DNA from 2 places in the Peribacillus sp. SRI_006 genome. Region 2 is predicted to be linked to the other one. Evidence: riboswitches for the same ligand, from Rfam matches in the RefSeq annotation. Region 2 holds a riboswitch; the other holds the start of a gene.

Region 1 (15,772 bases), on a different contig from region 2:
ACTACTTTCAGTCGAAGATTTCATCCTTTCTTTAGGAATGATACGAAAATTGATGAATAATCAAAAAGGAGTCGTTTTCCCGATGGTCATGATTGTGGCGAGTGTTTTCATCATGTTCACGATACTAATGATCGACCAGTTTATCATTGATAAAAAGTTTTATAAAGAAGTGGAAGAGTCGCTTGTGGCCGACCATCTTGTCCATCTAGCCATCAAGGATGTGACGGCAGAGTGGGGCGAAGAGATTCCGAAAATCATCCAGGGGGAAATATCATATCCCAATGGTGTGGTGCGATATTCCTTAATGAAGCAAGAAGGTCCTTACGTCTATATCGAGTTTTCTTCCAAAACTAAAAATGATCGAGAGGGCAGGGTCATCATTCAATACGATAAAGAAGCGGGGGAAGTGAAAGAATGGTTGGAGAAGCAAGCTGTGTAATAGCAAAATCAACACCATTTTATTAGGGAACGCGACAGGTTTACGGTGAAGGGAGCAAGGAAAGGAATAAAATAAGCGTAAACCGGACATACTTTGCGTAGGGTGATGATTTTATATGTCTACAAACGCTTATATTAAATATCTGACGCAGCAGCTTGTCGAGTATTTCAATCTGACGAAAAAAGAACGAAAAGAAAAACGCCTTCACAGAAAAGAGGATAAAAACCAGGGTATGTCACATTGGTTTGGCATTGTCCCTTTTGCTTTGTCGATGTTTATAAGGAAAACGATCAAAAAGTAAAACAGATGTCCTAAACTTGGACATCTGTTTTTTTATTCTTAACTTATCCCAACGCCCTATCTGAAAGGTAAAATAATCCTCCGTTGATGATGGATATTCTGATGTTGGGTTCATATTGTGCTTTTAGTGCTTCTTTTTCGGTATAATAGCTCTCACTTTTTTCGTCCATATCCTTGTAAAAATGCTCCAATAAATTCAAGTCATTCTGCCAGCGCAGCATTGCTTCCTCCGCCCAGGAATGGTCATCATCCTCGAAACTGGTTCTGATGTATGTATCAAGTCTTGCCAATCCACTCTTGGGCATGATCAGAGGTGAAAGCGTAAAGGAATAATCCGGTATTTTCGGGGTGACGTTAATCGGTAAAACCCGATGGTGAAACCCTTCCATTATTTCACCCGAGATTAAATTCAGTCCGATTGACATGAAAGTATCTTTTTTGCGGTCGCATTGATAGGATATTTTCACATTCAGGGTCAGCCAAGGAAACAAAGGATTATTTCTGCCTTTTGATGGAGGCGTATTCTCAAAAAGTCTAGTATACCCTGCCAGCTTTTTGGTTGATTGAATAATCTGGTGAAGACGAGGGGAGCCAAAATGAATCATTTCTCCCTTTAAATCGGATGGAGCTTGTTCTGGATCGGTAATGAAAGTGATTTGTGCCGGGTTCGGAACACCTCCTGTTTTTTCTAGATAATGCCAATAAAAGGGTCTGTTCATTAATTCTTTATCCATCTCAATCGTCAATTGCACTGTAAGGTGGGTTGGTGCATTATCCAGTATTTCACACTCATTGGCTTTAAAGAAAGTGATTAAAAAATCATGAATTTCCCGTTGCTGCATGAACCTCACCTTCCTTCATTGATTGAGCGAATTGGATCAACGATGAAAAATTATCCATCTTGACTTTCATTTCGCCTTCGGTTTTGGACTCGCCGACCACATCAATTAAATATTCTTCAATGTTGTTAATATCCAGTTTGGTTAAAATATCATCCAATTCACCGATTACTTTTTCAAATAAATTTATTTTTTCGTATAGTAACTTCAGTATATGTTCTTCAACTGTATTTTTCGTGGCAAAGTTATAAATCATCACATCTTCTTCCTGACCAAGGCGGTGAATCCGTCCAATTCTCTGTTCAAGCCTCATTGGGTTCCAGGGCAGGTCAAAATTAATCAAGTGATGGCAAAACTGAAGGTTTATCCCTTCCCCGCCAGCTTCTGTTGCGATTAATACCTGAATGTTCTTTTGGAATAATTCACGCATCCAGTCTTTCTTTCCACGCTTAAAACCGCCTCGGAAAGGAACAGAAGAAATTCCATTCTGCTGTAGGTACCATTGGAGATATAATTGAGTCGCACGATATTCCGTAAAGATAATCACTTTGTCATCAATTTTCTTGATCAGTTCCAAAGCTTTTTCAGCCTTTGAGTTCTGGACCGTTTCATTCACTTTAGTAAATAAATCATCAAGCTTTGCCAAAAAATCAGGGGAAGGCTGATCGTATTTATCCCTCATATTCTTTAATGTATAAAAGACAGCCTCTCTGCTGCTGCATGCTTCCCTTTGGAGAGTGAGAGCCGAAAAGGCGCTTCCTTTTGATCCATCCGAAATTGGCTTGAATTTGGAAACAGCATCATACAATGCTTGTTCCGTTGGAGAAAATTCAATGGTGATGGTTTCCACATGCCGTTTTGTCCATTCAATGCCAGTATCGGCCCGCCGGTTTCGAATCATGACAGTGTTGACCAGTTCCTTTAGGTGTTCATCTTCTGTTATGTTCCGGCCTTTCCCTTTATACTTTTCCGAAAAGAGTGAGGCATTTCCCAAGTGGCCCGGTTTCAATAACGAAACGAGGTGGAATATCTCCTCGACTTTATTTTGAATCGGAGTGGCTGTCAGGAGTAAACAAAATTTCTTTTTCAGATTTTGGACGAATTCATAGTTCTTCGTCTTATTATTTTTAAGTTTATGAGCTTCATCAATAATGATGAAGTCATATTCCTGAGTAAAGATGATATCTCGATGTGGAGCGCGTTTCGCTGTATCAATGGATGAAATGACTACATCACAGGAGTCCCAGACATAACTTTTTCTCTGAACGACTGCCGGAATATGAAACTTGGTATTCAATTCAAATGCCCATTGTGTGACAAGGGAAGCCGGAACAAGGATCAATACTTTTTTTACAAGGCCCCTAATCATATACTCTTTTAGGATCAAGCCTGCTTCAATTGTTTTTCCCAGCCCTACCTCATCAGCCAAAATGGCTTTTCCATTCATCTTTTCCACTACTTGCTTCGCCGCTTCCAATTGATGGGGAAGCGGGGTTAGCTGAGGAAGATGCTTGGGCGCCTGTAAACCTTCAAAATCAGGGATGATAAGGTTTTCCTCCATTTGAACCGCCAACTTATAAAGCTCCCAATTTCCCCATGGACCGTCATTTTCCATCTTTTGCAGAAACTCGTCATTCCATTCAGAATTGAAGGATATATTGATTTTCATAGAAATAACTCCCTCTTAAATCATAATTTCCTTAATATAAGGTCAAAACCCGAACATTTCATATGTGAAGTAAGAAAAATATTTCTTTTTCAAAAAATATTGCAGAGATAAGTTTCTTAGGGTAGGATATAAGTATATTTAGAAAATTCCAATTTCCAAACGCTACAAAGAATGTTTGTACATCGATTTTGCAGTTCGCGTTTTCTTAGTATGGGCTATAGGCTCCTAATTTATCCAAGATTACTGAAGGAGATCAGTCAAACGGTTTCTGAAGTTTTAGGAGAATTGGCAGAGAATGCATTCCATTTATGCTCAAAGGTTTTACCGATGCTTGGGGCTTATCGGCTTCCTTTCAATGGTAGACCATTTATATGCGGGTGAAGATAAGGGGAGAGACTACGGATGTAGCGCCGAAGGAGCAAACTTAGCAGTGAATCTCTCAGGCAAAAGAACTCTTATTGGACGCAACTCTGGAGAGCGCCGCCCGTTATGGGACGGCCACCAAAGGGGAAAACCTATTACATAGGTAAACTTTCAGGTTTCAGGACAGAGAAAAAGCTCAAACGGGCTTTCTCTGTCCTTTTTTGTGCTTTTTTCACATCATGAATCAGCTTGTATCTGATGCGTAATGACAAGAAGCTTTTGATAATGAAGCCAATTAATTTTTAAAAAAATCTGAAGGGGGTCATTTTTTGACCAATTTAAAAAGAACACCACTATTTGAGGTTTATCGTGAATACGGAGGTAAAACGATTGATTTTGGCGGCTGGGAACTTCCTGTCCAATTTTCGGGTATAAAGGATGAACATGAAGCCGTACGGACAAAAGCGGGGTTATTTGATGTTTCCCATATGGGGGAAGTCGATGTTAAGGGGCCTGGGAGCCTTTCCTTTTTACAGAAGATGCTGACAAATGATATATCAAAGCTGCAACAGGGCGGGGCCCAATATACCGCCATGTGTTATGAAAACGGAGGCACGGTTGATGATCTTATCGTGTATAAAAGGGCTGAGGACGACTATCTGCTCGTGGTCAATGCAGCGAATACAGAAAAAGATTTCAATTGGCTTCAAGCGAATTTAACGGAAGATGCCCAAATTACGAATGTATCAAGTGACTATACACAGCTGGCACTTCAAGGACCAGCTGCAGAGAAGATATTACAAAAACTATCCGGAAGTACTGACTTAAGTGAAATTGGATTTTTCAGGTTCAAGGATAATGTCATGATTAACGGTATCTCCACGCTGGTATCCCGTACTGGATACACTGGTGAAGATGGTTTTGAAATATATAGCGACAGTAAAAATGGCCCTGCCCTTTGGAAGGCGATTATGGATGCCGGTAAGGAAGAGGGGGTTCAGCCGATTGGTTTAGGCGCTCGTGATACCCTGCGTTTTGAAGCGAAACTGCCGCTGTATGGGCAGGAGCTTTCGGCGGACATCACCCCGATAGAAGCCGGGATTGGTTTTGCAGTAAAAGTGGATAAGGAAGTTGATTTTTTCGGGAAAGCCGTTCTTGCTGAGCAAAAGGAGAAAGGGGCTCCCCGGAAGCTTGTGGGAATTGAAATGATTGACCGTGGCATTCCACGTCATGGGTATAAGGTCTACAGCGGTGATGAAGTCATTGGCGAGGTCACGACTGGTACCCAATCGCCAACATTGAAGAAAAACGTTGGATTGGTACTTATCGATAAGGAATTTTCGGTGCTGGATGCGGAAGTCGAAGTGGAAATCCGTTCCAAACGTTTGAAAGCCGTTATAATACAAACACCTTTTTATAAAAAACCACGTAAATAGAGGGGAATGGTCATTAGATGAAACATCGTTATTTACCCATGACAGAGCAAGATAAACAAGAAATGCTGGAAGCGATAGGGGTATCCGCTGCTGAAGAACTTTTCAATGATATCCCTGAAAGCGTTCGTTTTCAAGGAGAATACGATATCAAGCCTGCTAAATCGGAACCTGCATTAATGAAAGAATTATCAAGGCTTGCTGCAAAGAATGCGGACCTTAAAAATTATGCTTCCTTCCTTGGTGCGGGTGTCTATGACCATTATGCGCCGGTCATCGTCGATCATGTTCTTTCCCGTTCTGAGTTTTATACGGCGTATACACCGTATCAGCCTGAAATTTCACAGGGCGAGCTTCAAGCAATCTTTGAATATCAAACGATGATATGTGAATTGACGGGCATGGATGTGGCTAACTCCTCCATGTATGACGGCGGGACGGCGCTGGCTGAAGCAGCGATGCTTGCTTCAGGACAGACAAGGCGGAAGAGGATTCTCATTTCAGGAACCGTTCATCCTGAATCAAGAGAAGTTGTGAAGACATATGCAAAAGGGCAACGCGTGGAAGTGATCGAAATTCCTCATAAAGACGGTGTGACGGACTTAGCTGCTTTAAGGGAATTGGCGAATGATGACATTGCAGGAGTGATCGTGCAATACCCGAACTTTTTTGGCCGGATCGAGCCATTGAAAGAAATGGAAGAAATCATTCATGGCGTCAAGTCCATGTTTATCGTTTCCAGTAATCCGCTTGCATTGGGAGCTTTGACATCCCCTGGTGCACTCGGTGCAGATATCGTAACGGGGGATGCTCAGCCATTCGGCATTCCAGCGGCATTCGGTGGCCCTCATTGTGGATATTTTGCGGTTACTAATAAACTTGTACGGAAAGTTCCGGGCAGACTCGTTGGTCAAACGGTCGATGAGAATGGAAAAAGAGGGTTTGTCCTGACGCTTCAAGCTCGTGAACAGCACATTCGCCGTGACAAAGCCACATCCAACATTTGTTCCAATCAAGCTTTGAATGCCTTGGCCGCTTCTGTTGCAATGACCGCGCTTGGGAAAAAGGGTGTCAAAGAAATGGCCGTGCAAAATATTCAAAAAGCACATTATGCGAAAAAAGCAATTATGGCAAAAGGGGTGGAAGTGATATTCGACGGTCCTTCGTTTAATGAATTTGTCATTAAACTGCCTGCTCCGTTTTCAGAGGTCAATAAAAACCTTTTTGAAAAAGGGATGATCGGCGGCTTCGATTTAGGGACGGTTTATCCTGAATTGAAAGACCATATGCTGGTTGCGGTAACTGAACTAAGAACAAAAGAAGAAATTGATGCACTTGCGCAGGAATTGGGGGATCAACATGAATAATCAAGATCAATCACTCATTTTTGAAATCAGTACTTCCGGCCGGATCGGGTACAGTCTGCCAGAAATGGATGTTGCAACTATTCCGCTCGAAGAAATTCTTCCTGCCGACTACATCCGTGAAGAAGAGGCAAAGCTTCCTGAGGTGTCCGAACTGGATATCATGCGTCACTATACTGCACTTTCCAAACGGAATCATGGGGTGGATTCGGGTTTTTATCCGCTGGGTTCATGCACGATGAAATATAATCCGAAAATAAATGAAAATGTGGCACGTTTCAACGGTTTTGCCCATATCCATCCATATCAAGATCCCGCTACTGTACAAGGAGCATTGGGACTATTATTTGATTTGCAGGAACACTTAACGGAAATCACCGGGATGGACCAAGTGACATTACAGCCTGCAGCAGGTGCCCACGGTGAATGGACAGGATTGATGATGATACGCGCTTTTCACGAAGCGAATGGCGATACAGAACGGACGAAAGTGATTGTACCTGATTCGGCCCATGGTACGAATCCTGCCTCTGCCACTGTTGCCGGACTAGAAACGATTACAGTGAAGTCCGATGAAAATGGGTTAGTCGACCTTGAAGATTTAAAACGTGTTGTCGGACCGGATACGGCGGCCTTGATGCTGACGAACCCCAATACATTGGGATTGTTTGAAGAAAATATTTTGGAAATGGCACAACTTGTCCATGACGCAGGTGGGAAGCTTTATTATGATGGAGCGAATCTGAATGCAGTCCTATCAAAAGCACGACCGGGTGACATGGGCTTTGATGTGGTTCATTTAAATCTCCATAAAACATTCACAGGCCCGCATGGAGGCGGCGGCCCGGGTTCTGGTCCTGTAGGTGTGAAGTCCGACTTGATTCCTTACTTGCCTAAACCTCTTATAGTCAAGCAAGGCGAGCAATTCGTCCTTGATTATGATCGTCCGCAATCCATTGGCAGGGTGAAACCTTATTATGGTAATTTCGGAATAAACGTGAGGGCATATACGTACATTCGTTCAATGGGTCCTGATGGCCTTAAAGCCGTCACAGAGAACGCGGTCATCAATGCCAATTATATGATGCGCAAGTTGGAACCTTATTTTGACTTACCATATAATCGTCATTGTAAGCATGAATTCGTATTAAGCGGACGCCGGCAAAAGAAATTGGGGGTAAGGACGCTCGATATAGCTAAAAGATTGCTGGATTTCGGGTATCATCCTCCAACCATTTACTTCCCGTTGAACGTGGAAGAAGGAATGATGATAGAACCGACTGAAACCGAGTCAAAAGAAACGCTGGATGCGTTCATCGACGCGATGATCCAGATTGCCAAGGAAGCGGAAGAAACCCCGGAAATCGTTCAGGAAGCTCCGCATACAACCGTTATAAAGCGGCTTGATGAAACACTTGCTGCAAGAAAACCCATTTTGCGTTATCAAGCCTAGATTAGTAGCTTACACTTAAAAAAATCCCTGCCTTCCGGCGGGGATTTTTCATGTTTATGTAAGATTCCATTAAAGTCCAACTGTTGACTTTCTTTTACTTGAGCTATGGAATTAAAAAGAGCCCATGCCGAGATGGGTCTTATTTCTTTGCTTTGATTTTCCCGGTCCACATCTTGAAACCGCCCTTTAAGTGAAAAAGTTCCCTGTAGCCCTTTTTGTATAGCATGGCTGCAGCTCTGCCGCTGATGATTTCGCTTTGAGCGTACAAATATACAGGCTTGTCCGGCCTAATTTCGACCAAGCGGGTTTTCATTTGAGTCATAGGGATGTTTCTTGCGCCTAAGATATGACCATTTTCGAAATCATTCGGTTCCCGCACATCAATTAGCTGCACTTTTCTGTAGTTGGCGATAAATTCGTCCTGTGTTAGTGTTTTAACGATTTTACGCTGGCGGTACCAATTAAAAAGTGAATACGCAATAACCACTCCGAGGATGATGAGCAGTGTATATAATATTTCCAAACATAAAAACTCCCTTCTACCTTAACGAATACAGACAATCTTTATTATATAATTGCTTTACCCAATAATCAAAAAGAATTTTCATCAAATTCTTCATGACTTGATAGCACTTTCTTTTTTAGAGTGTTAAAGTCTGTTAAACTACTACATGTGAGTTTTTTGTGGGGCATTGAAAAACGTCTATCGAAACGAGGGGTAAGGATGACTAAAGAAAAATGGGGTTTTATAGATTCGGGGTATTGTTCACCGGCTTTTAATATGGCGCTGGACGAAGCCCTGTTAAACTGGCAAAGCAAAGGGGAAATTCCGCCGATCATACGCTTTTACGGCTGGGATCCAGCGACATTGTCGATCGGTTATTTTCAAAAGGCAGAAGCGGAGATTGATCTGGAAGAGGTCAAAAGGCAGGGCCTTGGTTTTGTTCGCAGGCCGACAGGAGGACGAGCGGTACTGCACGAACATGAATTGACTTATAGTGTAATCGTTCCAGAATCCTATCCGGGAATGCCAACAACCGTTACTGAAGCTTATCGTGTCATTTCTGAAGGAATATTGATGGGGTTCAGGAATCTTGGATTGGATGCTTATTTTGCCGTGCCTCGAAGCGAACAGGAAAAAGCGGCTTTAAAATCGCCCAGGTCTTCCGTCTGCTTTGATGCACCTAGCTGGTATGAACTGGTCGTTGAGGGCAGGAAGGTCGCTGGCAGCGCTCAAACCAGGCAAAAAGGCGTCATCCTTCAGCACGGGTCCATTTTGCTTGAGCTTGATGATGATAAGCTCTTTAGCGTATTTAAATTCTCAAATGACAGGGTTAAAGAGAGAATGCAAAAAAACTTAAAAAACAAAGCTGTGGCCATGAATGACATTGCCGGGAGAAAGATAACCATCCCTGAAGCGAAAGAAGCTTTCGAAAAAGGTTTTGCCGAAGGACTTTCGGTCGATTTAGAGCCATATGTCCTCACCGAAAAGCAATTGCTGGAAGTGAAGGCAATTGCAGAAAGCAAATATGAAAGCGATGAATGGAATTTCATGAGATAGAGGAAGCATAATTAGAGTGGATAATAAAAAGTTTTTTCAGATTTGTTTGACCGAATAACACATCCCTTGCAGGGATAAGCCCTAAAAGGGATGGGGAAAAAGCAAGGTCCAAATTAATTGAAATCTGATGAAAAATTATTATAAATCGACATTTTCCTCCCTTTTGCTAACTATATTAATTGATTTAACGTTTGACAAAATTAAAAGTTATTCAAAACAAACACAATATATAGTAGTTGAAATATTTAATACGACACTATATGTTGATTTTTGAGTTTCGCTATGATAAATTTAGGGTACTTGTTAAGCGAAACGGACATGTAAGGCTACATAAGGATTTTTGCGGCAGCAAGAACGGATCATGAAACATATAAAGGAGAGGGAATTATGTCGGTTGTAATAAAAGAAGCTTTAAAGGTTGATCTAGAAAGGTTGAATAAGGATATTTCTTTATTTCCCCAGGTTCACCCTGTAACTGCTGATATGAAAATGGCGCATAAGGGAGTGTCCCGTCTAGTCATGCTTGACCGCTATTCTTTTAAGGATACTGAAAAAATCACACTCTCGGCAGGCGATTTCGTCGTGTTGACGATTAAGGAAGATCCGAAATTCCCGGCAAGGGGTCTCGGTTACATCGTTGAAATTGATTGGGAAACCAAAAAAGCCAAGGTATTGGTGGATGAAGAATTCCGTGGCGTATTGGATAATCCGGAAGAAGTCGAGACGGGAATTGTAAACCGTCCGTTGGATATAATCGAAAAGCCTCTTGAAATATACTATGAACAAATTGCGAAACGTAATGCAACGGGATTGGCATCAGTGGAAACCACGGAAGAAAAAAGAACGGAATGGTTCAATAAATTCTATGAAGAATTAAAGAACCTTAATTTCGTCCCGGCAGGCCGAGTATTATACGGTGCAGGTTCCAATACGGATGTTACTTATTTCAACTGCTATGTAATGCCATTCGTACCGGATTCACGTGAAGGTATTTCAGAACATAGGAAACAAGTGATGGAAATCATGAGCCGCGGCGGCGGAGTGGGTACGAACGGATCGACACTGCGTCCAAGAAACACTCTGGCAAAAGGGGTAAATGGAAAATCCTCGGGTTCAGTGTCATGGCTTGACGATATTGCAAAACTGACGCATCTTGTTGAACAGGGCGGCAGCAGACGAGGCGCGCAAATGATCATGCTTGCTGATTGGCATCCCGATATTGCAGAGTTCATCATTTCCAAAATGCAAAATCCAAGGATTTTGCGTTACCTAGTGGAAAACACCAAAGATGAAGCCATCAAGAAATATGCCACGGATAAATTGAAATTCACGCCGCACACGGAACAGGAAACGGCTATGTATCAAGGGATCATCAATTATAAGGAGATTCCTGGCCAAGGCGGGTTCAGCGAGAAAATCATTAGGGATGCAGAGGAAAAGATCCGTACAGGCGGAACATACAGTGTCCATAATTCGGATTTCTTGACTGGAGCCAATATCTCCATTTGCCTGACCAAGGAATTTATGGAAGCGGCTGAACAAGATGCGGAATATGAATTGCGTTTTCCTGATGTTGAAAGCTATAATGCCGAAGAAATGGCCATTTACAATGAAGAATGGCATAATGTCGGCGATGTTCGCGAATGGGAGAAAATGGGTCATAAAGTCCGTGTTTACCGTAAAATCCGGGCTAAAGAGCTTTGGAACTTAATAAACATTTGTGCAACATATTCTGCTGAACCAGGTATTTTCTTTATCGATAATGCAAATGAAATGACGAATGCCAAAGCATACGGTCAACAGGTTGTAGCCACGAACCCTTGTGGAGAACAGCCATTGGCCCCATATTCAGTATGTAACCTTGCTGCTGTCAATCTGGCTGAAATGGCTGATAAAGAAAGCAAAACGGTTAATTTCGAGAAACTTAAGCAGACAGTTGAAGTCGGTGTGCGCATGCAGGACAATGTCATTGACGCAACTCCTTATTTCTTGGATGAAAACAAAAAACAGGCACTGGGCGAGCGACGGGTTGGACTCGGTGTAATGGGTCTGCATGACCTGTTGATCTACTGTGAAACGGAATATGGCTCTGAAGAAGGAAATATCCTGGTTGACAAGGTTTTTGAAACGATTGCGACCACAGCTTACAGGGCTTCGGTGGAACTTGCTAAAGAAAAAGGCAGTTTCCCATTCCTGATCGGGTCAACGGACAAAGAAACCAATGAGCTTAGAACACGTTTCACACAAACCGGATTTATGGAAAAAATGCCGGAAGATATCAGGGAAAGTGTTGCTGCACATGGTATCCGTAACTCTCATTTATTGACAGTGGCTCCTACGGGAAGTACAGGAACGATGGTTGGGGTATCAACAGGTCTTGAACCGTATTTCTCCTTCACGTATTTCCGCAGCGGCCGTCTTGGTAAATTCATTGAAGTTAAGGCTGACATTGTACAGGAATACTTGGATCGCCATCCAGAAGCCGATACAGAAGAGCTACCAAAATGGTTCATTTCCGCTATGGAATTAGCTCCAGAAGCACATGCTGATGTTCAATGCATCATTCAACGCTGGATTGACAGCTCGATCAGCAAGACGGTCAATGCTCCAAAAGGATATACTGTCGAACAAGTTGAAAAGGTATATGAACGTCTATACAAAGGCGGAGCAAAAGGCGGAACGGTATATGTGGATGGCAGCCGTGACAGTCAGGTCCTTACGCTCAAAGCGGAAGAAAACCAAATGGACGAGCAGCTTGAAATGGATGAATTGACAAATGTGGAAGAAAAGAAAAAAGTTGTATTGGTCGATACGATAAATGAGCTGCGTTCGACGAATGTTACAATTGGTTCGGAAGTGGGTAACACTTGCCCCGTATGCCGTAAGGGTGAAGTTCAGGAAATGGGCGGATGTAATACGTGCACGAATTGCGGAGCGCAATTGAAATGCGGGCTATAAGCTGATGCAAAGGAAGTCGTTAAGTATGCTGCAAAGCTATCTTAACGGCTTTTTTTAGAGTCATTAATCCAGGGCAGTGACAGTCTGTTCAATTATATACCAATAGGTGAAGACCGAATCATTGTAAATTCGGTCTTCTTTTCACGTTCAATCAACCATTTTCATTTTGCTGCCCTATTTCCTTTTCGGCTAGATATTGGTTGCCATCTTTCAATACTGAAAATTCATCGACAGAGTCTCCCGGTATATTCCTTGGATTTGGAAATTTATTATCTGTTTGAACGGTGATCGTTTGTTTTCCCATTCCATTTGTCAAGAAGTCTCGTTTATTAGCCATATCGCATCTCCTTCATTTTGAATTTCCAAGTAAAAACAATCATGAGGATAAAAGAATAAAGAAAAACTATCCTTATCAATTAGATTGTGTAGTTCGATTGAAAGTATGAACAAATCGAAAAAAGAATGGAGATCGAAATGAAACCATTTATGCCACAGTTAGTATATATCGAGCCAAGGGCATTGGAATACCCGCTTGGCCGGGAATTGAAGAAGAAATTCGAAGATTTGAACATTGAAATCCGTGAGACCACATCGCATAACCAAATTAGGGATCTTCCTGGAGAAAATGATCTGCAAAAATATCGTGTCGCCAAATCGACACTCGTGATAGGAATCAGAAAAACATTGAAATTCGATTCTTCAAAGCCATCTGCTGAATATGCCATCCCTCTTGCTACAGGGTGCATGGGGCATTGTCACTATTGTTATTTACAGACGACACTCGGATCAAAGCCATATATTCGGACATATGTGAATCTTGACGAGATTTTCGAGGCAGCCGAAAAATATATAAATGAGAGAAAGCCTGAAATTACCCGTTTTGAGGCAGCCTGTACATCAGATATCGTCGGAATTGATCATTTGACACATTCGTTAAAAAGGGCCATAGAGTATTTTGGGAAAAGTGAATATGGGGTTCTTAGGTTCGTCACTAAATTCCATCATGTCGATCATCTGTTGGATGCTGAACATAATGGAAAAACGAGATTTCGCTTCAGTATAAATTCACGTTATGTGATAAAAAATTTCGAACCCGGGACTTCGAGCTTCGAAGAACGGATGGAAGCGGCGCGTAAAGTGGCAGGTGCCGGATATCCCCTGGGTTTTATCGTAGCTCCAATATACCGTCATGAAGCATGGAAGGAGGGCTACCATGAATTATTTGAACGGTTGAGTGAGGCCTTAAAAGGGGTGGATATCCCTGACTTGACTTTCGAATTAATCCAGCATCGGTTCACTGGTCCAGCAAAAAAAGTGATACAAAAAAACTATCCGAAAACAAAATTGGAACTGGACGAAACGAAGCGTAAATATAAATGGGGCCGATATGGAATTGGTAAATATGTTTATCAAAACGAGGAAGCGGCAGAACTGGAAACGACCATTCGTGGGTATATAGCGGAATTATTCCCGAAAGCGGAAATTCAGTATTTTACCTGAAACAAGGCAATTTTCTTTTTGAAACTGTCATAAATCGCTCTAATCCTGCTTAGAAATGTAAAGACCGGATTAGGGGAGGGCAGCTATGATTATTGACGGCGTTTTTTCCGGAGGCGGGATTAAAGGCTATGGTTTAGTGGGAGCCCTGCAGGAATTAGAAGAAAAGGGATTTGAATTCCATCGAACAGCAGGGACGAGTGCAGGATCCATAATTGCAGCATTCGTAGCGGCTGGGTACACGGGAAAAGAAATGGAAAAGTTTTTTCTTGATATAGATTTAAGCGGCCTGCTGGATAAAAGGCGTGGTCTTTTGCCTATCCCATTTGCCAAATGGCTTCTTTTATACTGGAAACTGGGCCTTTATAAAGGCAACGCCTTGGAAGCATGGGTCGCCGGTAAACTTGCCGAAAGGAATGTAGTCACCTTTAAGGATGTTCGGCCGAAATCACTCCGTATCATAACCTCTGACATTTCAAATGGGAAATTGGTCGTACTGCCTGATGATTTGCCTAATTATGGAATAGACCCGAGCACTTTTCCAGTGGCAAAGGCAGTAAGAATGAGTTGCAGCATTCCGTATTTCTTTGAGCCAGTCAAACTTAATGTCGGAAAAAGCAAGTTCCTTTTTGTTGATGGAGGTGTGTTAAGCAATTTTCCAATGTGGTTATTCAATTCAGATCATGTTAGAAAGGAAAGACCGGTCATTGGCCTGCGGTTAAGCGTCGATGAGATATGGAAACCGCATGAGGTGGATAATGCGGTTGAATTGTTCTCCGCACTATTCAAAACGATGAAAGATGCCCATGATGCTAGGTATATTTCCAAGAAACACGTCCATAATATTGTATTCATCCCGATGAAGGGAATTTCTGCAATGGATTTTAATTTGAATGATGAAAAAAAGGGTGAATTGATCAATAACGGCAGGCAGTGTACGAAAGAATTCCTTAAAAAATGGACTTATTGATGTTAAATAAAAAATCGGGCTCTTAAAAAGAAGCCCGATTCAGACTGTAGACAAACTCGATGAAAATCGAGTTTGTCTACATTTTTTTTGGCTTGTACAAATTTGGACGTTGATTTGCACTTCAGGCACTCGCTTTCCGCGGGCGGTCCGGGAGCCTCCTCGGCGCAATTGCGCCTGTGGGGTCTCCCTTAGACTCGCTATTCCCGCAGGAGTCTCGCACCTTCCGTTCCAATCAACTATGTTTAAAATTTTAGATGGAAACTCCTTTTGCCTACAGTCTTTTTTGTTTTAAAATAGAACTATTAAAACTTGAGGTGATAAGGATGCTTTCGAAACATAATTCTATTCAGCGAGATCAACTTGAAATGATTATTTTAGATCAACTGGTGCCGGCGAATCATTTGGTTCGTAAAATGGAGGCTTCCATTGACTTCACTTTCATTTATGATTTGGTGATAGACATGTATTCAGAGGTAGGACGCCCAAGTATTGATCCAGTTATTTTAGTTAAACTGACATTCATTCAATAAACCTTCGGTATTCGTTCCATGCGTAAAACGATTGAAGAAGTTGAAACAAATATGGCTTACTGTTGGTTCTTAGGCTATGGTTTCCATGATAAAGTACCTCCTACTCCAAGTTCGGGAAAAATTTGAACGACGCTTTAAAGATACAGACCTGTAACAAAACAGTTTGCCTATTCATTCCATGCGGCCGCAGACCGCAACGGTTTTGTACTGGGAACGATTGTAACACCTGGTAATACACATGACAGTCATATTTTGGAGCCACATGTTGAGCAAGTGATTGAGAAAGTTAGAAAACCAGAAGCAGTTGCCGCAGATGCAGCTTATAAAACACCAGCGATTATAAGCTACCTCCATCAAGAGGTAAAACCTATATATGCGAAACGCAAAGAAACGATT
Region 2 (15,772 bases):
CAGCGCCGCCGATTATGCCTATAAACCATGGATCAAAGGTCTCGATCGACAGGCGCAGCAATGAGAGGTCCGCATCTGCACCAACGAGTCCGGGCACTTTCAATATAGCTGTAAACCCAACGAAAAAGACGAATAACAGCATGAGTGTATATAAAGGACTGATGATGGCGTTCTTTCGAAATACCTTGCCGCTGCGTGCTGAATAAACAGCGCTGAAAACTTGCGGCCACATATAGAAACCGAATACGAGCAATATTACCGTGGAGATGAACCATGATACGCTAAGCCCCTGATCAGGGAACTTTAGAAAACCAGGCTTGGCGGCATCAACCGCTTCAAACATCGGCTGAAATCCGCCAAAGTAATGAATCGGCAGATAAATCCCCAAAAATCCTATTATGGCGACCATCATGATATCTTTAATGACCGCGGTCCAAACTGAACCGTGGATACCGGAGATCATCACATAAATGGTAAGGCTGATCGCCCCCATCCAAACTGCCTCAGACATTGAGATGGCACCATAAGATGCTTCTGAGACAATGATCCCCAATCCTTTCAGCTGCACGACGATCACTGGGATCATCGACACCACACCGACAAGTGCAGCCAAAATTCCTAAACTGGGACTCTTATATTTGCTTACAAAGAAATCGGATTGAGACATCAGTTTATTTTCTTTGGCATATCTCCATATTTCCGGCAGGAGCCAATAGGATAATACGTAAGACAAAGTAATGTAAATTAGAACATATAGAGCGGGTGCGCCCTTGCCATAAGCCCAGCCGCTGCCGCCAAGGAAGGAGAAGGTCGTATAGATTTCCCCGGCCATCAGCAGAAAGACGAATATCGCACCAAAACCGCGTCCGCCCACCGTCCATTGTTCCAAGTCCATATCTTTTCCTTTTGAAGAGCGTATTCCTAAAAATATCGATAGAAGTAAAAATGCTAAAATGATTAAGAGAGCAATATTCATTCCTGGTCACCTTCCCGATTCCTGGGATCCAGCTTATACATGATGCCGAGTATGGCAGAGGTAAGGACCACCCACATAGCCATCCAGAACATATTGAAAGGCATCCCTAATACATATGGTTCTATTTTATTAACAAAAGGTAGAAATCCCAGTATGCCTATAAAAGGAACTAGTGTAAGAATATATATAATCTTCATTAAACAACCCCCTCCGTTTTAAATAAAGTGAAACGCCCACCAATGGGGGTTCATTCTTCAATGCCACTGATGGATGGGTGAACCAAACCGGATGGAAAATTCATACATGACGGAAAAGGTACGATAATATATATTAGCTTACACTATTTTGATATAAAATTTAATGCAGTTGCCTGATATATTTTAGCAAAAGTGTGCAGAAAGCCGAAGGCCTAATATGTTCATATGCAGATAAAGCCTTGAATTCATATTGAGTTCAAGGCTTTATTTCCTTTAGCTATCTTTTTTTTCGATAATTATATAGTATCACCAAGAGGATGAACCAGATTGGGGTCAAGAGCAGTGATAGCCGTGTAGCTTCAGCGAATAGCATAACAATAAGGATGAACAGGAATAAGCCTAAAATGACGTAATTGACAAAAGGTGTAAAAGGAGCCTTGAAAGTCGATTCGGCTCTTAGGTCGGGCCTTGTTTTCGAATATTTGATATGGGAGATCAAGATAATGCTCCATACCCAAATGAAACAGATGGCACTGATGGTAGTCACGACAGTAAATGCCTGTTCCGGTATCAGCTTGCTTAATAATGCCCCTATTGATACAACGATTGTGGATGTGAATAAGGCATTGCTCGGAACAGCCTGTTTATTTAATTTTTCCAGCTTAGCTGGGGCTTCACCATTCCTGCTTAACGTATAAAGTATTCGGCTCGTTGAAAATAAACCGCTGTTGCATGCAGAAGCAGCGGATGTCAAAACGACGAAGTTGATGATCCCTGCAGCGACTGGAATGCCGATTAACGCAAAGACCTCTACAAATGGACTGCTTGTGGCATTCAGTTGTGTCCATGGGTTGACGCAGAGAATGACGAATAGTGCACCAACGTAGAAAAGCAAAATCCGGACAGGGATTTTATTGATGGCAGATGGAATGTTCTTTCGCGGGTTCGCCGTTTCTGCTGCAGAAACCCCGACCAATTCGACACCGACAAATGAGAAGACGACCAACTGTAAAGATAACAGGAATCCGGAAATGCCATTGGGGAACATGCCGCCATGATTCCAAAGGTTCGTTAGGGAAACCGTTCCGGTATTGGTATTGAAGCCGAGGATCAGAAGGAAAATTCCTACGATGATCAAGGCGATGATCGTGATTACTTTAATGATGGCAAACCAGAATTCCAATTCGCCAAATATCTTAACGGTCAATAGGTTCAATCCTAACAGAATGACCAGACAAAGCAGAGCCGGAATCCATTGAGGGACATCAAACCAATATTGCATATAAACACCGACAGCTATGATATCGGCCATTGCGGTCATGATCCAACAAAACCAATATGTCCAACCGGTCACGAAGCCGGCCCATGGACCGACATATTCAGTTGCGAATTCAGTGAATGATGTGTACCCTGCATTGGATAAAAGCAATTCCCCCAGGGCCCTCATCACAAAAAACAAGGCAATCCCTATTATCATATAAGAGAATAATATGGAAGGACCTGCTAATTGTATGGCTTTTCCGGAACCTAAAAATAAACCGGTGCCAATGGTTCCTCCTATTGCAATCAGTTGTACATGTCGATTTTTTAAATCTCTTTTTAATTCTTGTTTAGCCAATTCGTACGCCCCCGTTTTTATAGTCTGGTAGTGAATGTTTACCTGCATGGTCTTGGAGAGAGGGACGTGATTGTCGTCCAGCTTGCCTTTCCCATTTGTTGTTTTAGTCCAATCACAATATGGACAATAAAAAAAGAGATTGGATAATACCAATCTCTTAAAGGGCTCAGAATAACAATATATCATTCGTTACTCTTCTGTCCTTTTGCCTGAGATTGTGAATCCTTCGGCGCTGCATCTTGTACAGTCTCTCCAGAAGCTGCTCCTGCTATAGTGTCATCCATAGCATTCATCGCTTGCTTGTATGCGGTTGTGAAGAAATGTCAGTCAGTGATGATTTTCCACTGCTTGATCATTTCATTATGCTTATAAAATAATATTGGAATTCTATCATCTATTTTTCGGTAGGTCAACAATTTTTTTTGAAATGAAACAGGCATTTTCTGTAGTTTAATAGTGGTCTGTATTTAACTTAAGGTCTAAGCAGAAGTGATTGTTTTCTACTCATTATGAACGATCACTATAATAAAATACTGAACATCATTTTTTTAAAATGATATTTTTAGATTAGAAAAATCAACAAGATATTATTGGCAACTGTTTATTTCAAAAATACAATTGTATTTTTACAGAATATTTACTATTATAAGATAAGAAAACATAAATGAAGTGTTATTGGTATTTTTTCGATAGAGCATTTCTAACTGCAATAATTAATAAGTTCGTGGTAAGGATAGAAAAGCATTACCGATATTGCATCTGGAGGAGTTAATCATGTCGAACAAGGAATTAAAGAGAGGGCTGGAAGCACGTCACATTCAAATGATAGCTTTGGGCGGAACCATCGGAGTCGGCTTATTCATGGGATCTGCGAGCACGATCAAATGGACCGGGCCCTCTGTAATGCTTGCTTATGCCATTGCAGGTATTTTTATATTTTTCATCATGCGTTCCATGGGTGAGATGCTTTATTTAGAACCGACTACAGGTTCTTTTGCAACCTTTGCGAGCAGCTATATACATCCTTTGGCAGGTTATATGACTGCTTGGAGCAATTGGTTTCAATGGGTAATCGTCGGAATGTCCGAAATCATTGCGGTTGGCTTGTATATGCAATATTGGTTCCCGGAGTTACCGGCCTGGATACCAGGTGTGGTCGCCATGATCATCTTGGGAGCGGCCAACCTCATTTCCGTTAAATCCTTCGGGGAATTTGAATTCTGGTTTGCACTTATAAAAATCATAACGATTATATTGATGATCGTTGCCGGCCTGGGCCTTATCTTCTTTGGAATAGGGAATGGCGGGGATGCGATTGGATTATCGAATCTTTGGGAAAATGGCGGCTTCTTTACGGGAGGCTGGACAGGATTCTTCTTTGCGCTTTCACTTGTCGTGGCTTCCTATCAAGGCGTTGAGCTTATCGGCATCACAGCAGGGGAAGCGAAAGACCCAACGAAGACCGTAACAAAAGCGATTCAATCAATTATATGGCGCATTTTAATTTTCTATATTGGTGCCATTTTCGTCATCGTGACAGTATTCCCTTGGGATCAACTGGATGACTTAGGCAGTCCGTTTGTTTCGACCTTTGCCAAAATAGGTATCACTGCAGCGGCAGGCATCATTAATTTTGTCGTCATCACTGCGGCGATGTCTGGATGCAACAGTGGGATTTTCAGTGCAGGTCGTATGCTTTACACACTGGCATTGAATGGCCAAGCTCCGAAAGTCTTTGCTAAAGTATCTAAAAATGGAGTTCCGGCATATTGCACGATCGCTGTACTATTAGGGTTGGGCATCGGGGTTATCCTGAATTACCTTGCACCGCCGCAAGTATTCCTTTATGTGTACAGTGCGAGTGTTTTGCCTGGGATGATTCCATGGTTTGTCTTACTTATCAGTGAGCTTAAGTTCAGAAAGGTAAATGCCGCTGAAATGGAGAAACATCCGTTCAAAATGCCGTTGGCCCCTTACAGTAACTATGCGACAATAGCCTTTTTACTGATGGTGCTGGTAGGTATGTGGATCAATCCTAGTACAAGGATTTCCTTGGTTGTCGGGATCGTTTTCCTAGCCTTGGTAATAGCAAGTTATTACATGCTGAAAATGGATAAACGAACACCATTGGATGTTAAATCCGATGATGAGATTTCAGGATAAGAAATTCTAGTAAAAAGCCCTTCTCTAATTCGAGAAGGGCCTTTTTTTTCCTTGTAGATCAATTGTGGAATTCACGAGTAAAACAGCGAAACTCACGAGTAAAGTCGTGGGATTCACGAGTAAAGCCGTCGAATTCACGAGTAAAACAGCGGAATTCACGAGAAAAGTCGTCGAATTCACGAGTAAAACAGCGAAACACACGAGAAAAGTCGTCGAATTCACGAGTAAAATAGCGAAACTCACGAGTAAAGTTGTTGAATTCACGAGTAAAACGGCGAAACTCACGAGTAAAGCCGTCGAATTCACGAGTAAAATAGCGAAATTCACGAGTAAAACAGCAAAATTCACGAGTAAAGTCGTCGAATTCACGAGTAAAATAGCGAAATTCACGAGAAGTTGTGGAATTCACGAGTAAAACGGCGAAACTCACGAGTAAAGTCGTTGAATTCACGAGTAAAACAGCGGAATTCACGAGTAAAGTCGTCGAATTCACGAGTAAAATAGCGAAATTCACGAGAAGTCGTTGAATTCACGAGTAAAACAGCGGAATTCACGAGTAAAGTCGTCGAATTCACGAGTAAAATAGCGAAATTCACGAGAAGTTGTTGAATTCACGAGTAAAACGGCGAAGCTTACGAGTAAAGTCGTTGAATTCACGAGTAAAACAGCGGAATTCACGAGTAAAGTCGTCGAATTCGCGAGTAAAACGGCGAAACTCACGAGTGTAGCTAATTTGACCTCGTAACAAGGGAGGGACAGCAAGGGGAATGTATCTTCATGCCAGGTTTTTTCATAGGATGTTACATATTTACCCGAGGAAGGGGTTATCTTTTGGAAAGAACAAAGCTTACCGGTCGTATCGTTACACCTAATGATGCTGAGTATGAGCGTGCCAGGATAAATAATAACTTAAGTTTTTCTAAATTCCCAAAGGTCATTGTGTTTTGTCAAAGTTCCGATGATGTGTTGAATTCATTGAAGTGGGCCCGGGAAAATCATGCACCTTTCCGGGTTAGGAGCGGCAGGCATAGTTATGAAAATTTTTCATTAGTGAATGGCGGTCTAGTCATTGATATTAGTGAAATGTACAATATCAAGGTCAATCGTGAAAAAATGATCGCAAAAATTGAAGCCGGAGCTGATTTAGGGCGAGTATATAATACGTTATGGGACTATGGCACGACGATTCCGGCAGGGACCGAAAGCAGTGTTGGTGTTGTAGGTCTTACGCTCGGCGGTGGAATAGGTATGTTAACGAGGCGCTTTGGACTTACTTGTGACAATCTACTTGAAATAGAAATGGTAAGGGCTTGTGGAAAGAGGGGAGCCAAACTCATTAAAGCGAATAGGAAAATCAATAGTGATTTATTTTGGGCATGCTGCGGGGGAGGAGGGGGAAACTTTGGCATAGTCACATCTCTTACTTTCAGGGTAACCCCCGTATCAAGGGTTTCCGTTTTCTCCGTCACATGGGGGTGGGAGGATTTCGAAGCGGTGTTTGAAGCCTGGCAGGATTGGGCCACTCAAGCTGATGAAGGCTTAACTTCAGAAATAGAATTCAAGGCAAAGGAAGCAAACGAAATTTTTGCTAAAGGTGAATTTGTTGGAACGTCACATAGATTGAAGCAGCTATTAAAGCCTTTGACAAAAACCGGTTCACCAATAAATGTCATGATAAAGGAAGTCCCATACATTGAAGCCGTAAGATTCTTTGATTATCCAGCTGGAAATCAACCGGCGCATCGAAAGAGGTCAGGATCTTTCATTGAAAAAGCTTTTCCACAGCAAGCAATCGCAACTATGAAACATTTTTTAGGAAATGCTCCAAATGAAAATGCAGCCATTTGGCACCAATCCCTAGGAGGAGTGGCGGGCCTTAAAGATCCAAAGGAGACAGCTTTTTATTATCGAGATGCCATCATCGCCCAGGAGTATCAGGCTACATGGACCAATCCAGAAGAAGAGCGGCTAAACATTCGTTGGATCAAGGACCTGAAGCATGCCTTGTCACCATTTACTACCGGTGACTATGTGAATTGGCCGGATACTCTAATCAAAGATTGGCCAACTGCGTATTATGGAGAAAATTTCAAACGGCTTAGGGAAGTGAAAACGAGGTATGATCCATACAATGCGTTTAAGTTCCCACAAAGCATACCGCCATTAAATAAGTGGGGGTGAAAAAAGCTTGGAACACCATAAACATTCGTTATATAAAGGCCTATTCCTGAATTTGGATATAGGCCTCTTTCTTCTTGTTTTGAATCAATTATTCGGATAATCCCCAGAATCATTCCGCTTGCTGGGCTTGTACTGTACTATAAACCTGATTTACGGAAGATTGGGCTTGGGCAATTTCTTGAGCAGCTTGTTTAATGGCTTCTTGTGCCAAAGCAGAGGAAGATTTTTCAATTGCTTGTGAAAGTAAGGTTTGCGTAAGGGTAACGTTAGCTTTTGCTTGATTTAATTGATTGATATCAATTTGCTGTTGAGGCATGTAGTTTCTCTCCTTATGTCATTATTGAAATTACTCCATTAGGATGACCTTTCTTTTCTATTTTATAAGGAGAAAAAAATATAACGTAGACAGATGGACAGCTTGGAAAAGTTCAATCCAAATTTTAAAAAAAGATGCACACTCAGGATTGAAAAGCGGGCAATAAGAGAATGGGATTATTCGTTTTATTTACTTAGAATCCTGAAATTTTCATCTGCATAATAGATTGCGTCCCTTGAATAAAATTGTAAGATAATGCAAAAAAAATGTGATTTATTCTTTGTTAAGTTAATTAAATTATACTTTACTTATTGGTTTTATCAGATTAAAATCGGAGAAAGAATTATTATAAGAGGATGAGCTGATTGGACAACCGAAAGCTCCTGAACGCGATAAGCGAACAGGAGCTTTTTGCGTTCATTTTGGAAAAAGGAGTTGGCTAGATGAATATTGATCATATTGAAGCGTTTATGTATGTTGTTCACCTTAATAGTTTTCATAAAGCCGCAGAGGCGATGTTTTTATCACAGCCAACGGTTTCGGCAAGAATTAAGACGCTTGAGAGTGAACTCGATTCAGTACTATTTGAGAGGCAAGGAAGAGGGATTATTTTAACCGAAAAAGGGAAAGCCTTCATTCCATTTGCGGATCAAATTATTCGTACCTTTCACCAGGGGAAAAAGCAGTTGAAGACAGGAAGCGAACTGGAGGAAATAACGATAGGGGCTAATATCATTACATCGCAATACTTTATTCCATTTGCTCTTCCTCTATGGAAAAAGGAAAACCCAAATTTACGCTTTAAATTCATTTCAGCAACAAATGATGCATTAATGGAAAAATTGCTTCAGAAACAGGTTGATATAGCCTTTATGAAGGATGTTACACATAGTGGTCTGCAAAATCACAAAACCCTTGATAATTCAATTCGTTTAGTCGTGTATCCAGGACATCCATTTCAACTTCGAACTGGGCTAACAGTACAGGAATTAGCAATGGAGCCGTTGGTATTTTTTGAGTGTGGTGCGCTTGACTGGAACCACGTTCATAAAATTTTTGAAGTATCAAATGTAGAGCCGCGCATTGATTTTCAGGTTGATCACCTGGAAGTGGCGAAGTCGCTAATTCTTAGCAGAAGCTGTATCGGATTTTTACCGTACTTATGTATTAAAAAAGAGTTAGAACAGGGAACTTTGATTGAAGTGGATGTGTCACATTTAATCAAGATAAAGCAGCACATCTATCTGACGCATTTAAATCACGGGATGGAATCCCCTTTATTATGGAAAGACATTCTTTTATCAATTCAGAAATTTGAGAAAACCCATCAGCAATTACAGATACAATCTAATTGATAGATATTTTCTATCAATACAATATTTTTTTCTATTAGTAAAACCATTGCCATTAACATGTTTTAGGTGATAGGATATGTCAAAATATAATTATTCGCATAAGTGAACTTTGAATTAAATCGGAGGAGAGAATATGAGTTATAAGCTTGGCATTTTAGACCAGAGCCCGATATTTCCAGGAGCTTCAGCATTTGATGCACTGCAGCAAACCATTAACCTGGCTAGACATGCAGAAGAGTGGGGTTATACCCGTTTCTGGGTATCCGAACATCATCATGCCGAACAGCTGGCGGGGTCCTCCCCGGAAGTATTGATTTCTTATTTATTGGCCCAGACAAAATCGATTCGGGTAGGGTCCGGAGGTGTTATGCTTCAGCATTATAGTCCATATAAAGTGGCGGAAAACTTTCACGTATTATCGAATCTTTCGCCCGGCAGGGTAGACCTTGGCATCGGAAAGGCACCAGGTGGGCTCCCCTTATCAACGAAGGCGCTACAGTTTGGAACTGTGAATGCTGGAAAAGATTTCGAAGAGCGGTTATCTTTCCTGCAAGAAATAATCGAGAACTCAGTTGATGAAACTCACCCGCTTGCAGGCATTCAAGCGACACCGCTACCTTCCGAAAAGCCTAAGATGTTTCTGCTTGGTGCAAGTGCTGACAGTGCCAGGTTAGCAGCCGAACTTAGGATAGCTTATGTATTTGCTCGATTTATCAACAGTAATGAGACTGTACTTGAAGATGCTGCACGCATTTACCAAAGTATCTATCCAACTGGTAGCTTTAAGGTATCGGTTTCAGTGATTGCTGCTCCTTCACAACAAGAAGCGGAACAGTTAACAGGTGATCAGAAGATTGTGAAAGTTCATCTCAAAAGCGGTCGCTCTGTCACAGTCCAAACCTTAGCGCAAGCTGAGTTATTCGGGAAGCAGTCTGGGGAGCTTTACGAAATAGAAGAACAGGATTCCAATATTATTGCTGGAACTCCTTCTTATGTAAAAGAAGTCTTAGCAAATTTACATGAAAAGTACGGGGTAGATGAGTTTATCCTACATTCGCCGATTTTAAAGGAAGCAGAAAGGTTCAGATCTTTTCGATTGTTGAGTCCACTTCAATTAGTCTTATCTGAAGAGAAACACGTTACGAGCCAAAATTAAAAAGGCCTCAGCAATCAGGGGAGATGTGGGATGTAGCAAATTTGAAAACCGATTAATTAAAGGAGGAGTATCGATGTCTGAACAGAGAAAGTTGAAATTTGGAGCGCTTATTCATGGAGTAGGAGGGAGTATATCCGGTTGGAGACATCCAGACATTCAAGCAGATGCCAGTGTAAGTCTTGAATTTTATAAGGAGCAGGCCCAGAAGGCTGAAGAGGGAAAGTTCGATTTACTTTTCATTGCTGACGGATTGTTTATCAATGAGAAGTCAATTCCGCATTTTTTAAATCGATTTGAACCACTTACCATTTTATCCGCACTCGCTGCTTTTACATCAAGAATAGGGCTTGTCGGAACAGTTTCCACCTCATACAGTGAGCCATTTACTGTAGCCCGGCAATTTGCTTCACTTGATCACATTAGTCAAGGTCGTGGCGGATGGAACCTTGTTACTACCCCTCTTGAGAGTACGGCCTTGAACTATAACAAAACGATTGAAGAACACCCTGATCATGCCAAACGCTATCGGATTGCATCAGAATATATACAAGTCACCAAGGGACTTTGGGATTCATGGGAGGATGACGCGTTTACTCGGGATAAAGAGTCCGGTGAGTTTTTTGATCCTTCTAAAATGCATCAATTAAAGCATAAAGGAGAATTTTTTTCCGTGCAAGGACCACTCAACATTGCCAGATCAAAACAGGGGAGACCAGTCGTTTTTCAAGCAGGTTCATCAGAAGCTGGAAAAAACCTTGCGGCTAAAGAAGCGGATGCAATCTTTACAGGTCAACCAACTTTGGGAGATGCCAAGATTTTTTATCAAGATGTGAAAAACAGGGCTATTGCATTCGGGAGAGATCCTGATGAAATTGTTATTCTGCCAGGTATCGCGCCAATCATTGGTGCAACTGAGGAAGAAGCGGAGCACAAATATCAAGAACTCGCTAACCTGGTTTCTATAGATAAGGCGCTTGACTATTTAGGACGATACTTCGATCATCATGATTTTTCCCAATATGAACTGGATGCACCTTTCCCAGATCTCGGAGACATCGGAAAAAACAGTTTCCGAAGTACAACTGATCGAATTAAACAGGAAGCCAAGGAGAAACAGTTAACGCTCCGTCAAGTAGCAGTTAAAGAGTCTACACCCCGGACTTCTTTTATTGGAACTCCAGAGAAAGTGGCGGATTTGATTCAGAAATGGTTTGAAGAGAAGGGTGCGGACGGATTTATCTTTGCTTCAAGTGTTCCTAATGCTTTAAGTGACTTTGTATCTTATGTGATCCCTATCCTTCAAAAAAGGGGAATATATCGTACTGAATATGAAGCAGAAACATTAAGAGGCAACTTGGGGCTTCCATTCCCGGAAAATCGTTATGCGAAAGAAAGCATTAATCAATGATTGAAGAATCAATTTAAAAATTGAAGGAGGAATAAGAAATGGGAGAAGCGTTATCTGTCGTCGTTTGGTCAAAACAAGGATGTCACTATTGCGAAGAGGTTAAACAATACTTAAAAGAAAAGAAGATCGCTTATCAAACGGTGGATGTTACCAATCATGATGATCGGCGAGATATTTTAGAAATCAAATATGGAGTTCGGTATGTGCCCATTATTGAAATTGGGCGAGGTAGTGTATATGAGAGCGTTACGGAAATTGGAATTCCTCATCTTGAAAAAGTACTCAAACGAGTACAATAACAAAAAATATCACGCCCTTAAATCTGAGTCTATAAGTATGACTGATTGAATTAAGGAAAGATTGCAAAAATAAATCCGACTATTCTTGTGTAAATAATATGTTATAGAAAAGGGGAGTTAATCATGACACAGTTAATCCGTCTTGCCACTGTAAACGATGCTCCAGAAGTGCTAAACGTCACACTTCGGGCTTATGAACCAATCAGGGAATTGAATATTAACTTTCTGGCTGCGACAGCTGATTTGCAGCTAGTGACGAATAATATTAGGCGGAATCTCACTTATGTTTTAGAGGAGGAGTGCCAAATTGTTTCCACCGTGACAGTTCGTCATCCATGGAATGACCCTGATCATTTCAGTCCGTACCCATTCATTTGGTGGTTTGCAGTCGACCCCCTTTATAAACAAAAAGGTATTGGCTCGACTTTGTTAACCTACGTGGAAGAAAACATACTTCGGAAACAGGTGAAAGCGCCGGCCGTCTATTTGGCGACAGCTGAACGTCATCCTTGGCTTGTTTCCATTTATGAAAGAAGAGGCTATGAGATTTTTGCAGAACGAGATCACGATGGAGAAAAAATTGTGTATCTTCGTAAAATTCTAGATGAAACGCTGTATCGCATTATTGAAAATAAAGAACCAATTGTTAGTAATTAAAAATGTTCGGGGGAATTGAGATGAAAAAAACGTTATTAATTGTCATGGCACTGCTACTAACTTTTTTAGGAGCTTGCTCTTCAGAAGAAACAACCAGTACAGCAAAATCTGGGGATTCAAAAGATAAAGAAGTTCAGAAAATCATTGTTGGAACAGGGACGCAGTTCCCTAACATTTGCTTTTTGGATAGTAATGGTAAGCTGACAGGGTATGATGTCGAGTTGGTTCGTCAAATCGATGAAAAACTGCCTGAATATGAATTTGAATTTAAAACGATGGAATTTTCTAATCTATTATTAAGTTTAGAAACGAACAAAATAGATTTTGTTGCTCATCAAATGGAAGTGAACGATGAACGGGAAGAAAAATTTCTATTTAATAAAGAACCATACAATGTCTTTCCGCTTCAAGTTACAGTTCATCAGGACAACAATGATATCCATTCCATTAAAGATTTAAAAGGAAAAAAAGCGATAGTGAGTGCAACGAGCAATTCTGCTGTTTTTCTTGAAAAGTATAATAAAGAAAATAATGCCGGTATTGAAATTGTCTATTCTGGCCAAGGCGCAGATGATACGAAGAATCAAATCAAAACTGGTCGGGCGGATGCTACCATTACTACACCATTTGCAGTCGACTTCTTAAATAAACAAGCAGATGCACAGCAAAAGGTTGTGGGTGAGCCGCTTCTTAATTCAAAAGTATACTTTTTGCTAAGAAAAGACGAAACGCCTTTACAGAAGAGAATTGATGAAGCACTTGTGGAACTGAAAGAAGAAGGGGTAGTTAGCGAACTAAGTAAAAAGTGGCTGGGGGCAGACTATTCAGTGGGATTTTAATTAGATAGTAGTAAGCGCGGAGGTGCTAAAGCATGGGGAAAGCATTTGATCCTTCATTAATCGTCGATTTCATTCCGACATTAATATATTATCTTGGAGTAACATTGCAAATTCTGGCAGCATCCGTTTTATTAGGAATGGTCATCGGGATAGCGGCAGCCATCCTGAGAGTATTTCGTATCCCTGTCTTGAATCAATTTGTCATATTATATATTTCATTCATTCGGGGAACGCCTATTTTAATACAATTATTTCTAGTTTTTTATGGACTGCCTGCAATCCTGTTATTCATTAATATTGATATTTCTAGAATGGATGCTCTGTATTTTGTCATTATTACGTATGCATTAAGTAATGGGGCACATTTTGCAGAAATATTCCGGGGAGCGATTAAGGCTGTCGATTATGGGCAAACGGAAGCAGCCTATTCTGTTGGAATGAATAATAGTCAAAGCTTTTTTAGAATTGTGCTTCCTCAGGCCATACGGATTGCTTTTCCAAATATCGCAAACTCTATTATCGGATCCTTAAAGGATACCTCACTTGCCTTTACCATTGGCGTAATGGATATGATGGGGAGGGGAGAGACATTGATTGCCGCAACTGCACATGCTCTCGAAGTCTATCTCTCATTGGCCGTTATCTATTATGCAGTCGTGCTATTGTTCGAGAAGATATTCAGACTTTATGAAAACCGCATTAATCGGCATCAATCTGTAGATGTGTCTGTTACTGGATAACAAAGGGAGGAGGGAAGGACTTGACGATTGATATATTATTCATTTGGACTGCTTTTAAGGAGATTATTAGAGCACTTCCGATCACACTTATCTTAACGATTCTTCCTCTTCTTGCAGGTTTTATTATCGGCCTCGCTGTTGCCTTGATTAGGATTTATAAAGTGAAATTTTTAAGTAGAATTGCAAATGGCTATGTTTCCTTCTTTAGAGGAACACCGATTATCATGCACATAATGCTCATCTATTTCGGTTTTCCATTATTAATCGATCAAATTTCTAAAAAGTTTGATTTGGGTATACAATCTAATTCCATTCCGATCATTTTATTTGTCTTAACCGCCTTATCGTTGAGTGCGGGTGCTTATTTATCAGAAATATTCAGATCGGGAATTATCAGTGTCTCCAATGGCCAAATGGAGGCAGCCTATTCAGTGGGGATGAATTCGTTTCAAGCCATGAAGCGAATTGTTTTGCCACAGGCCATTGCTCAGTCCATCCCGAATTTCACGAATATTTTCATTGGATTTCTGCATACGTCATCCATTGCTTTCATTGTATCCCAAAAAGAAATGACAGGAGCAGCCAATGTTGTTGCATCCACCAATTTGAAATTTTTGGAGTCTTTTATCGCTGCTGGTTTAATTTATTGGGGTCTCACAATCATTGCAGAGGGGCTTTCGTTTTTAATTGAGAAAAAGGCCACTGCCTATAATCGAGGAGGAGTACAATGATTTATTTAAAAGATATAAAAAAATCATTTAACCAGCAGCCTGTTTTAAAAGGGATTAATTTGAAAATAGGCAAGGGAGAAGTAGTTACCATTCTAGGACCAAGTGGATCTGGGAAAACGACCTTGCTTAGGTGCTTGAATTTTCTGGAGAAACCAGAAGAGGGTATCGTTCAAGTGGGAGATATACAGGTGAAGTCCAAGAAGGCGACGAAAAGGGAAATCTTGTCCCTTAGGAGACAATCGGCAATGGTTTTTCAGCATTATAACTTATTTGCTCATAAAACTGTTTTGGAAAATGTAATGGAAGGGTTAATTGTTACAAAAAAATATAAGAAAGCTGAGGCGAAACGGGAAAGTGAGCTGTTATTGAAAAAAGTAGGTTTGGGAGATAAGCATGACCATTTCCCTTCGCAATTGTCAGGAGGTCAACAGCAACGTGTTGGAATTGCCAGGGCACTTGCTTTAAATCCGGAGGTCATTCTATTTGACGAGCCAACGTCGGCACTCGACCCTGAGTTGGTTGGGGAGGTGCTTTCTGTCATAAAAGCAATTGCACAGGAAGGCATCACGATGGTGATTGTAACCCATGAAATGAGTTTTGCTAAAGAGATATCGGATCGTGTTCTTTTCATGGATGGCGGGGTGATTGTAGAAGAAGGTTCACCATTGGAAATTTTCAATGCTCCAAAGGAAGATCGAACACGACAATTTTTAAATCGGATATCAAGAGATTTTTCCGTATCGTTTTTAGAAGAAAGGGCCAATTAAAGGAAGGGGCCAAGGGAGGACGTATGATTAATACAATCGTAGTCGATGAATTGATTGAAGCAGATAAAGAGACGGTGCGCCGCTTATTGGTAGAAAGTTATCAACAATATGAACATGAATATTCGAACCCGGAAGCTTGGGAAGGATATTTAAAAAATATTGAATCCTCGTTGGATAATCCACATGTTGATAAGGTGCTGGTTGCAAAGTGCAATCAGGATATCCTTGGCACATTACAGCTTTTTCAATCATCTGAAAAAGCATATGAAAAGCCGGAACTTGGGATTTTTTCACCAATCATTCGGTTGTTGGCCGTTCATCCCGAATCAAGGGGACGCGGTATCGCTCAGGAATTATTAAAGGCTAGTG

The links. A riboswitch is a leader RNA that binds a small molecule or an ion and turns the genes downstream of it on or off. The one in region 2 is predicted to bind glycine.
Region 1: another riboswitch for glycine. It lies ahead of gcvT (glycine cleavage system aminomethyltransferase GcvT); the one in region 2 lies ahead of AC2YHV_RS05340 (amino acid permease).

What each region holds. Positions count from the first base shown of each region.
Region 1 is NZ_JBYCZT010000001.1:389,322-405,093, forward strand. Features, by position in the region: gene comGF (competence type IV pilus minor pilin ComGF) at 1-60, shown strand, start outside; gene comGG (competence type IV pilus minor pilin ComGG) at 53-439, shown strand; gene AC2YHV_RS01920 (YqzE family protein) at 555-740, shown strand; gene AC2YHV_RS01925 (YqhG family protein) at 784-1,581, opposite strand; gene AC2YHV_RS01930 (DEAD/DEAH box helicase) at 1,559-3,247, opposite strand; glycine riboswitch at 3,625-3,712, shown strand; glycine riboswitch at 3,716-3,799, shown strand; gene gcvT (glycine cleavage system aminomethyltransferase GcvT) at 3,940-5,046, shown strand; gene gcvPA (aminomethyl-transferring glycine dehydrogenase subunit GcvPA) at 5,064-6,410, shown strand; gene gcvPB (aminomethyl-transferring glycine dehydrogenase subunit GcvPB) at 6,403-7,860, shown strand; gene AC2YHV_RS01950 (rhodanese-like domain-containing protein) at 8,000-8,383, opposite strand; gene AC2YHV_RS01955 (lipoate--protein ligase family protein) at 8,585-9,421, shown strand; gene AC2YHV_RS01960 (vitamin B12-dependent ribonucleotide reductase) at 9,809-12,379, shown strand; gene AC2YHV_RS01965 (hypothetical protein) at 12,531-12,716, opposite strand; gene splB (spore photoproduct lyase) at 12,854-13,879, shown strand; gene AC2YHV_RS01975 (patatin-like phospholipase family protein) at 13,965-14,846, shown strand; partial or broken gene AC2YHV_RS01980 (transposase) at 15,170-15,772, shown strand, end outside.
Region 2 is NZ_JBYCZT010000003.1:226,347-242,118, forward strand. Features, by position in the region: gene AC2YHV_RS05330 (sodium:solute symporter family protein) at 1-976, opposite strand, end outside; gene AC2YHV_RS05335 (DUF3311 domain-containing protein) at 973-1,173, opposite strand; gene AC2YHV_RS05340 (amino acid permease) at 1,451-2,791, opposite strand; glycine riboswitch at 2,979-3,057, opposite strand; gene AC2YHV_RS05345 (amino acid permease) at 3,566-4,954, shown strand; gene AC2YHV_RS05350 (hypothetical protein) at 5,019-5,369, shown strand; gene AC2YHV_RS05355 (hypothetical protein) at 5,353-5,481, shown strand; gene AC2YHV_RS05360 (hypothetical protein) at 5,465-5,674, opposite strand; gene AC2YHV_RS05365 (FAD-binding oxidoreductase) at 5,786-7,135, shown strand; gene AC2YHV_RS05370 (hypothetical protein) at 7,245-7,451, opposite strand; gene AC2YHV_RS05375 (LysR family transcriptional regulator) at 7,895-8,806, shown strand; gene AC2YHV_RS05380 (LLM class flavin-dependent oxidoreductase) at 8,940-9,962, shown strand; gene AC2YHV_RS05385 (LLM class flavin-dependent oxidoreductase) at 10,036-11,370, shown strand; gene AC2YHV_RS05390 (glutaredoxin family protein) at 11,409-11,669, shown strand; gene AC2YHV_RS05395 (GNAT family N-acetyltransferase) at 11,793-12,326, shown strand; gene AC2YHV_RS05400 (amino acid ABC transporter substrate-binding protein) at 12,347-13,165, shown strand; gene AC2YHV_RS05405 (amino acid ABC transporter permease) at 13,198-13,905, shown strand; gene AC2YHV_RS05410 (amino acid ABC transporter permease) at 13,926-14,636, shown strand; gene AC2YHV_RS05415 (amino acid ABC transporter ATP-binding protein) at 14,633-15,403, shown strand; gene AC2YHV_RS05420 (GNAT family N-acetyltransferase) at 15,427-15,772, shown strand, end outside.